Regions from separate parts of the Acidovorax sp. JHL-3 genome, predicted to be linked through region 1. Evidence: riboswitches for the same ligand, from Rfam matches in the RefSeq annotation. Region 1 holds a riboswitch; the other holds the start of a gene.
What was found. Region 1 has a riboswitch for glycine ahead of K226_RS0105675 (D-amino acid dehydrogenase). Riboswitches for the same ligand answer to the same signal wherever they lie in the genome.
Positions count from the first base shown of each region.

Region 2: another riboswitch for glycine. It lies ahead of gcvT (glycine cleavage system aminomethyltransferase GcvT); the one in region 1 lies ahead of K226_RS0105675 (D-amino acid dehydrogenase).

Region 1 covers NZ_JAFU01000001.1:1,204,900-1,209,107, forward strand. Annotated here, with positions in the region: gene K226_RS0105670 (cytochrome c) at 1-75, shown strand, start outside; gene K226_RS0105675 (D-amino acid dehydrogenase) at 188-1,507, opposite strand; glycine riboswitch at 1,603-1,715, opposite strand; gene K226_RS0105680 (2-keto-4-pentenoate hydratase) at 1,943-2,725, shown strand; gene K226_RS0105685 (YXWGXW repeat-containing protein) at 2,805-3,257, opposite strand; gene K226_RS0105690 (helix-turn-helix transcriptional regulator) at 3,451-4,182, opposite strand.
Region 2 covers NZ_JAFU01000001.1:2,443,004-2,447,211, reverse strand. Annotated here, with positions in the region: gene K226_RS0111500 (TRAP transporter small permease) at 1-429, shown strand, start outside; gene K226_RS0111495 (TRAP transporter large permease) at 515-1,792, shown strand; glycine riboswitch at 1,799-1,898, shown strand; glycine riboswitch at 1,912-2,034, shown strand; gene gcvT (glycine cleavage system aminomethyltransferase GcvT) at 2,079-3,224, shown strand; gene gcvH (glycine cleavage system protein GcvH) at 3,281-3,655, shown strand; gene gcvP (aminomethyl-transferring glycine dehydrogenase) at 3,784-4,208, shown strand, end outside.

The DNA.
Region 1 (4,208 bases):
GAAAAAATCAGCCCGCAAGACATGCAGGCTTTGGCACGCTTTGTCGCGCATGCCACGGGTGCGGCATCGCCTTGAACGGGGCCGCTCGCCCGCCACAATTCTTGTGGCGGGCCTTTCCTGGCGCGGTGGTTTCGCTCCGGCGCCTTCCCTGTGAAGCGGCTGCAGCCGCTTCGTCCGTTTTGGGGGCTCATGCCACCTTGGCCGCGGGCACCAGCGCATGGGCGCCACGTCCTGCGGCCATTCCCTGGAACGCAAAATCCACCTCTGGCACGCGGCCGCTCACGATGTCGGCCAGCGCCTTGCCCGAGCCGCAGGCGTGCGTCCAGCCCAGCGTGCCGTGGCCGGTGTTGAGAAACAGGTTGCCCACTTTCGTCTGGCCGATCAGCGGCACGTTACTGGGCGTTGCGGGGCGCAGGCCGGTCCAGAACTGCGCCTGGCTCGCGTCGCCCGCACCGGGAAAGAGTTGCTCCACGCGGCGCACGATGGCGTCGCAGCGCACCTGGTTGAGGTCGCGGTTGTAGCCGTTGAGCTCGGCGGTGCCAGCAATGCGCAACCGGTCGCCGCCGCGTTCGCTGGTGTAGCGCGAGAACACCAGCTTGTACTCGTCGTCCGTCAGGCTCACTTGGTGCGCCCGGCTCGCGTCCTTCACCGGCATGGTCACCGAATAGCCCTTGGCCGGGTAAATGGGCAGGCTGATGCCCAGCGGCTGGGCCAGCAGCGGGCTGAACGAGCCCATGGCCAGCACAAACGCATCGCCACGCACGCGCTCGAAGCGGCCTTCGGCGTTGGTCACCTCCACATGGTCGATGCGGCCGCCCGCCTCGCGCAGCGCGGTGATGTGGTGCCCCAGGCGGAACTGCACGCCCGCCGCCTCGCACAGTTTGGCGAGTTCGCGCGTGAACTGGTTGGCGTCGCCCGACTCGTCCTCGGCCGTGAACGTGGCGCCCGCCAGCTGCGGGCGGATGTGGGCCAGGGCGGGCTCGATGCGCACGGCCTCGTCGGCGCTGATGACCTGGCGCTCGCAGCCCAAACCGCGCATCTGCTCGGCGGGGGCCAGAGCGCCGTCGAACTCCTTGGCGTTGGTATAAAAGTGCAGGATGCCCTGCGTGCGCTGGTCGTACTGGATGCCCGTGTCCGCGCGCAGTTGCTGCAGCACGCTGCGGCTGTAGGTGCCCAGGCGCACGATCTGCTCAATGTTGTGGCGCGTGCGCGCCGGGGTGCAGTTGCGCAAAAAGGACAGGCCCCACAGCCACTGGCGCATGTCGGCGCGGATGCGGAACAGCAGCGGCGCATCCTCCTGCCCCAGCCATTGCAGCACCTTCAGCGGCGCGCTGGGGTTGGCCCAGGGTTCGGCGTGGCTCACCGAAATTTGCCCGCCGTTGGCAAAGCTGGTTTCGGCGCCGGGGGCGCCCTGGCGGTCGATGACGGTCACCTCGTGGCCGAGTTGCTGCAGAAAATAAGCCGAAGTCACGCCGAGCAAGCCGGCACCCAAAACGATCACGCGCATGATTTTCAAAGCCTTTCTGGGCTCTGGCGCTTGAAAGACGTGCGCTGGCAGCTATAGGTTCAATAGCGTACAGCTGGCGCATGACTGCCCAAGCTGCCGCTCCCCCTGTCCTTGGTACCTGAGAGATTCACCGCGCGGCCCACATGGCGCTCGGTTTGCTCCTTCGGTGCGCCACACGGGTGTGTGGCGGCTCTCCAGACGGCTTTGATGAATGGTGCAGTACGGGACCTGAGCGTGTATGGGAGTTTGCGCCTTCGGTGCAGCGGCGGGCTTGCGGCCCGCCATGCTCTCCTGCGGGGGCCATTCTAGGAGTGCGCTGGCGGCGGCGGGGTGGTTTTGCTGGCTAATGGGCAGCAATCGTTGCTGATGCTGGCGGGGCAGGACGGGCCTGCGCCTCGCCATAATCCGCCCAGCTTTACCCCAAGGACGCACGCCATGCCTGTTACCGCTTTTGACCCCTTCGCCAGCGCCGCCGTTATCACCATGGCCCGCCAGGGTCGCATGCCCCGGCCACTGGATTTGCCCGTTGCGCTGCGCCCATGCGATGCGGACCAGGCGTATGCCGTGCAGGACGCCGTGGTGCGCGAGCGCGGCGAGATCGCGGGTTGGAAGGTGGGGGCTGCTTCGCCCCAGGCGCTGCCTGCGCGCGCTGCACTCACCCGCGATTCGGTGTTTGTTGCGCCAGCCGGGCAGGCACTGCATCTGCCTGCCGCAGGCTTTGCCGTGATGGGAGTCGAGGCGGAACTGGTGTACGAGCTGGGCATCGATCTACCCGATCGCCCAACGCCTTACAGTGCGGCCGAGGTGCTGGCGGCCATGGCATCCGTGCGTGCCGCCATCGAGGTGTGCGACACGCGCTTTGCCGCCTGGGCGCAGCAGGGCGCGTGGAGCCGCCTGGCCGACCAGGCCTGCCACGGGGCACTTATCGTGGGTTCGGGCACGGCCGATGTGGCTGCAGTGCAGCCCCTGGCACAAGGAGTGAGCCTGTCGGTGAATGGGGCGGTGGCCGTGCAGCACGCCACCTGGAGCAACCCGGCGGGCGACCCCCTGCGGTTGCTGACATGGCTGGCCAACGAAGGTGCGCGCAGCCTGGGCGGGCTGTGCGCCGGCCAGTGGGTGACCACTGGTTCATGCACCGGTACCGTGCTGGTGGCGCCGGGCACGGTGGTGGTGGCCGACTTCCCGGGCCTGGGCCGCGCCGAGCTTCAGCTGGGCTGAAAACCCGCCACGCCTGCACCCGGTTGTGCCGATCCGCGATACATAGCGCTTATTGGCGCTCAGTTGTGCCCGGTTGCAATCAGTTGCGGCGGGGGTTGTCGGGCTGGGGGTCGCGGCGGTTGGGTACGCCGTCACCGTCGCGGTCCCGGTCGTAGCGGTTGGCCACGCCGTCGCGGTCACGGTCCCAGCCGCCGCGCTGCATGGCCCAGCGGCCGTCGTGCTCCATCCAGCGCGGCTCGCGGTAGTGGTAGCCGGGGCGGGCCTTCACCCAGTGGCCTTGCATCCACACATGGCGGTGGCCGCGCCATTCCCAGTGGCCGGGCACCCATGCCATGCCGCGCCGATGGCGGGGCACAGCTTCGTAGCGCGGGGGCGGTGGGGCCTGGTATTGCACCAGCGCCGGGGCGGGGCGCTGGTAGTGGGGGCTGCCCGACTGGATGACGATAGTGGCGCCAACCTGTGCATGCGCCGCCGTCAAGGCGCTCAGCGACAGCAGGGCGATGGAAGCGGCGGCGAGGGCTATGCGTGCCATGGTGTTCTCCTCAGAAAGGATTCCGTGCGGAACCGGGAGCCTTGATCGTGGGGGCACTGCGTCAAGCGCATGTAGGTGCTGTGCGAAGTGTTGTGAAGTTGTGTTTCAGGGCGCCGACTTGCGCGCAGTATTCAGAGGGTTTTTGGCCTGTAACGCCCTACTGGTGAGCGCTGCGTGCTATGAAAAAAATGTGCTAGCGCCGCATGCCCGCAAACGCCTCGAACTCCCAGCTGCGCAGCGCCAGCAGCAGCGTGTAGCCCTCGCGTTCGCTTTGGGGCAGTTTCTGGTCGGCCAGGTGCTGCTGGGCAAAGTCGTGCGCCACGCGCTGCATGCGTTCCATGAAAGCCGGGGCCAGACTGCGGCTGATGGCGCCGTGCACCAGCAGTACCCCCTCGCCTGGGCCGTCAAAGCCACCCGCAAAGTAGTCGAGCAGTGCGTGCTCCCGAAAGTAGTTCATCACCGCGCCGTGCGGGCGCCAGCGGAAGGTCTTGGCGAGCTTGAGGCGGTAGCGGTTGAACGGCCGCAGCTCGATGATGCCGATGCGGTCGAGCTGGGCCAGGTACTGGATGCCCTCGGCCTCGGTCAGGCGGTAGGCGGTGGTCACCTGCTCCAGCGTCCACTGGCTCAGCACGCAAATGGCCATCAGCAGCAGTTTCTTGTCGGCCACCACGGCCCGCTCCTGCTCGGGGGTCAGTTCCCTGAGCAGCGGCTGGTTGTCGGCCACATGCCGGGCCAGGTCGGCAAAGTCCAGCGCCAGCGCGCGGCAGATGGCGTCGATGCGTGACAGCGGCATGTCGCCCTTGGCCAGCATGCGCTTGACGCTGGACTCGGCCATGCCGAGTTGCTGCGCCAGGTCGGCATAGGTCATCTGGGCGGTCTTGAGTTCCTTCTTCAGGGCGGCAACAAGGTCGGCGGTGGTGCTCATGGGTATCGATTATGGATACCCAAGGT
Region 2 (4,208 bases), 1.2 Mb from region 1:
ATGCTGGCGCTGGCCGCTGCGCTGGGCATGTTCCAGATCCTCATGCGCTTCGTGTTCGAGCAACCCGCCGAATGGACCGAAGTGCTGATCCGTTTCAGCCTGATCTGGATGGTGTTTCTGGCCATCCCGGCCGCCTTTCGACAGGGCGCCATGGTGAGCGTGGACGTGCTGTACCGCTGGAGCCCGCCGCGCATTCGCCGCGTGCTTGACTGGGTGGTGTCACTGGCCGCGCTGGCACTGATCGGCGTGATCATCTGGTGGGGCTGGGACTACGCGCAGCGCGGCGGCGTGCAAAGCATGGCCGGGCTGGAATCGGTGTCGATGTTCTGGGCCTATCTCGCCATGCCAGTGGGTGGCCTGTTTTGTGTGATTGGCATCATTGGCAACCTGGTCGATCCCCAGCGCATGGAACTGGAGACTGCGCAATGAGCGCCGCGCCGAGCCGCCTCCAGCAAGCGAACTGCCCCCTCGGGGGGCAGCGAGGACATGCAATGCCGAGCGTGGGGGCCCTAATATGAGCATGGTCATGATCTCCACCATGGTGCTGTGCTTTGCACTCACCGTTTCCGTGGCCGTGTCGATCGGGCTGGCCTCCATCCTGGGCATTCAGGTGGCCAACGCCAACATGCTGATCGCGGTGAAAGAGATGTTTGCCTCGATCAACAAGTTTCCGCTGGCCGCCATTCCGTTCTTCATCCTGGCGGGCAACCTGATGGAAACCGGAGGCATCTCGCGGCGGCTGGTCGAGTTTGCCAAAAGCATCGTGGGTGGCGTGCAGGGTGGCCTGCCCATGACCTGCGTGCTCACCTGCATGATCTTTGCAGCCGTGTCGGGCTCGTCGGTGGCCACCACATTTGCCATTGGCGCCATCCTGATCCCCGCGCTCATCAAGCATGGCTACCCCACCAGCTATGCCGCAGCGCTGCAGGCCACCAGTGCCGAGCTGGGCGTGATCATTCCGCCCTCCATCCCGCTCATCCTGTATGGCGTGAGCGCCGAGGTGTCGATTGGCGAGCTGTTCATTGCCGGCTTTGGCCCGGGCCTCCTGATCAGCGGCGCACTGATGCTGTTTGTGTGGGCCTGGTGCAAATACAAAGGCTGGGGCAAGAACGATGGCGATGGCCGCATGCCCTTTGGCCGTGCCGCGCTGCAGGCCGGGTGGGCATTGTTCATGCCCGTGATCATTCTGGGCGGCATCTACGGCGGCGTTTTCACGCCCACCGAGGCGTCTGCCGTGGCCGTTTTTTACGCGTTGATCATCGGCGTGGTGATTTACCGCGAAATCAAGATCAAGGACCTGTTCGCCATTCTGCGCAAGTCGGCCATCTCGTCGGCGGTGATCATGTTCATCATCGCCAACGCCGGGTTGTTTGCGTTTCTCATCACGCGCGCCGGCGTGCCCGATGCCATTGGCCGCTGGCTGGAATCGGTGCTGCAATCCCCCGCGCTCTTTCTGCTGGGTGTGAACGCGGCGTTGTTCTTCATTGGCATGTTCATCGAGACCAGCGCGGCCATCATCGTGCTGGCGCCCATCCTGGCGCCCGTGGCCATGCACTTTGGCGTGGACCCGGTGCATTTCGGCCTGATCATGGTGGTGAACCTCGCGCTCGGCATGATCACGCCGCCTTTTGGCGTGAACCTGTTTGCGGCCTGCACGGTGGCGCGCATATCGCTGGACCGCGTCGTCACGCACCTGCTGCCGTTTGTCGGCGTGATTCTGGTGTGCCTGCTGGTCATCACCTACGTGCCCTCCATTTCGCTCACGCTGCGCGATCTGGTGTACGCGAAGTAAGTACAATCGGCCCCGTCAGGAGAGAGTGCTCCGCTTATCCGCGAGCAGCACCGCCGAAGGCGCAGGCACCCGCCGAACGCTCAGGCAAAAGGACTGGCAACCGCCCGCAGTGATGCGGGCGTTCCCTTGCTGGAGAGAGGTGGCCGCGCGCAACGCACAGGCCATCCACCGAAGGAGCAAGCCGCGCGGCCAGCCAGGGCGCCGTGGTGAATCTCTCAGGTAAAGCGGACAGCAGGGCAAATCCCGTGGCACTGGTGCCACGGCCCCCATTTGCCCTGGAGCTTTCATGTCCGCACCTGCCGCCGCACCCCTGCTCACCACGCCCCTCAACGCGCTGCACATCGAACTGGGCGCCCGCATGGTGCCGTTCGCCGGTTATTCCATGCCGGTGCAGTACCAAGGTCCAGGTATGGGCCTCATGGCCGAGCACCTGCACACCCGCCAGGCCGCAGGTCTGTTCGATGTGTCGCACATGGGCCAGTTGCGCCTGGTCGGCCCGGATGCCGCCGCAGCGTTTGAGAGCCTGATGCCCGTGGACGTGATCGACCTGCCCGTGGGCAAGCAGCGCTACGGCCTGCTGCTGAACGACGCGGGCGGCATCATCGACGACCTGATGTTCTTCCGCGTGGCACAGGATGAAATCTTCGTCATCGTCAACGGCGCCTGCAAGGTGGGCGACTTAGCCCATATCCAGGCGCGCATCGGCCAGCGCTGCCAGGTCATTCCGATGCCCGACCACGCCCTGCTCGCCCTGCAAGGCCCGCAGGCGGCCACGGCCCTGGCGCGCCTGGCGCCCGGCGTGGAGAAGCTGGTGTTCATGACCGGCGGCAACTTCCAGATTGCCGGTTGTGAGTGCTTCGTCACGCGCAGTGGCTACACGGGCGAGGACGGGTTCGAGATCTCGGTGCCCGCCGCGCAGGCCGACACCCTGGCGCGCGCGCTGCTGGCCCAGCCCGAAGTCAAACCCATCGGCCTGGGCGCGCGCAACTCGCTGCGCCTCGAAGCGGGCCTGTGCCTCTATGGCAACGACATCGACACCACCACCACGCCCGTGGAAGCGGCCTTGAACTGGGCCATGCAGAAGGTGCGCCGCACCGGCGGCGCGCGCGCGGGCGGCTTCCCCGGAGCCGACACGGTGCTGGCCCAGCTCGACAACCCCGCCAGCCTGACGCGCAAGCGCGTGGGCCTGGTCGCCCTGGAGCGCGTACCCGTGCGCGAGCACACCGAGCTGCAAACGACCGAAGGCCAGAAGATCGGCGAAGTCACCAGCGGCCTGCTGGGCCCCAGCTTCGACAAACCCATCGCCCTGGCCTATGTGGACCCGCAGCATGCCGCCGTGGGCACGCGCGTCCACGCCATCGTGCGCGGCAAGGCCGTGCCCATGGAAGTGTGCGCCACCCCCTTCGTGCCCACGCGTTACTACCGCGGCTAAAAGCCTGCAGCGCAGGCTACATTCCGGATTCCCTTCATCTTTCAGGAACCTTTCCCATGACGATCAAATTTTCCAAAGACCACGAGTGGGTCAACGCCGCCGACGCCAACGCTGCCGTGGTGGGCATCACCGTGCACGCCCAGGACGCCCTGGGTGATGTGGTGTTTGTCGACCTGCCCGCCGTGGGCACCACCTTTGCCCAGGGCGACGTGGCAGGAGTGGTCGAGTCCGTCAAGGCTGCTGCCGACGTGTACATGCCGGTCTCCGGCGAAGTCGTCGAGGTGAACGAAGCCCTGCGTGCCGACCCGTCGCTGGCCAACTCTGACCCGCTGAATGCCGGCTGGTTCTTCAAGGTCAAGCTGTCCGACGCATCGCAGCTCGATGCCCTGATGGACGAGACCACCTATTCGAGCTTTGCCGCCAGCGCCTGAGCGCCGCAGCAAAAACCATAGCTGCCCGCGCTTGAATTCAGGCACCTTCAATATGAAAAGTGCTTGAATCTGTTTAAATGCAAGCGCTGGCAGCTCTCTTTTTAATAGCCTTTGAGACTGGTTCCGCCATGCAGATGCCCGCCGCCCTGCCCTTGTCCGCACTCGAAAACACCACCGAGTTCCTGCCCCGCCACATCGGCATCGACGCGGCCGACGAAGCCCACATGCTGTCGGTGATTGGCGAGGCCTCGCGCCGTGCCCTCATCGACGGCATCGTGCCGCGCTCCATCGCGCGCAGCCAGACCATGGACCTTCCGCCCCCCGCGACCGAAGCCGCCGCGCTGGCCGAGCTCAAGGCGATTGCATCCAAAAACCAGGTGCTCAAAAGCTTCATCGGCCAAGGCTATTACGGCACGCACACGCCCGGCGTGATTCTGCGCAACATTCTGGAGAACCCCGCCTGGTACACGGCCTACACGCCCTACCAGGCCGAAATCTCGCAGGGCCGCATGGAGGCGCTGATCAACTTCCAGACCATGGTGTGCGACCTCAC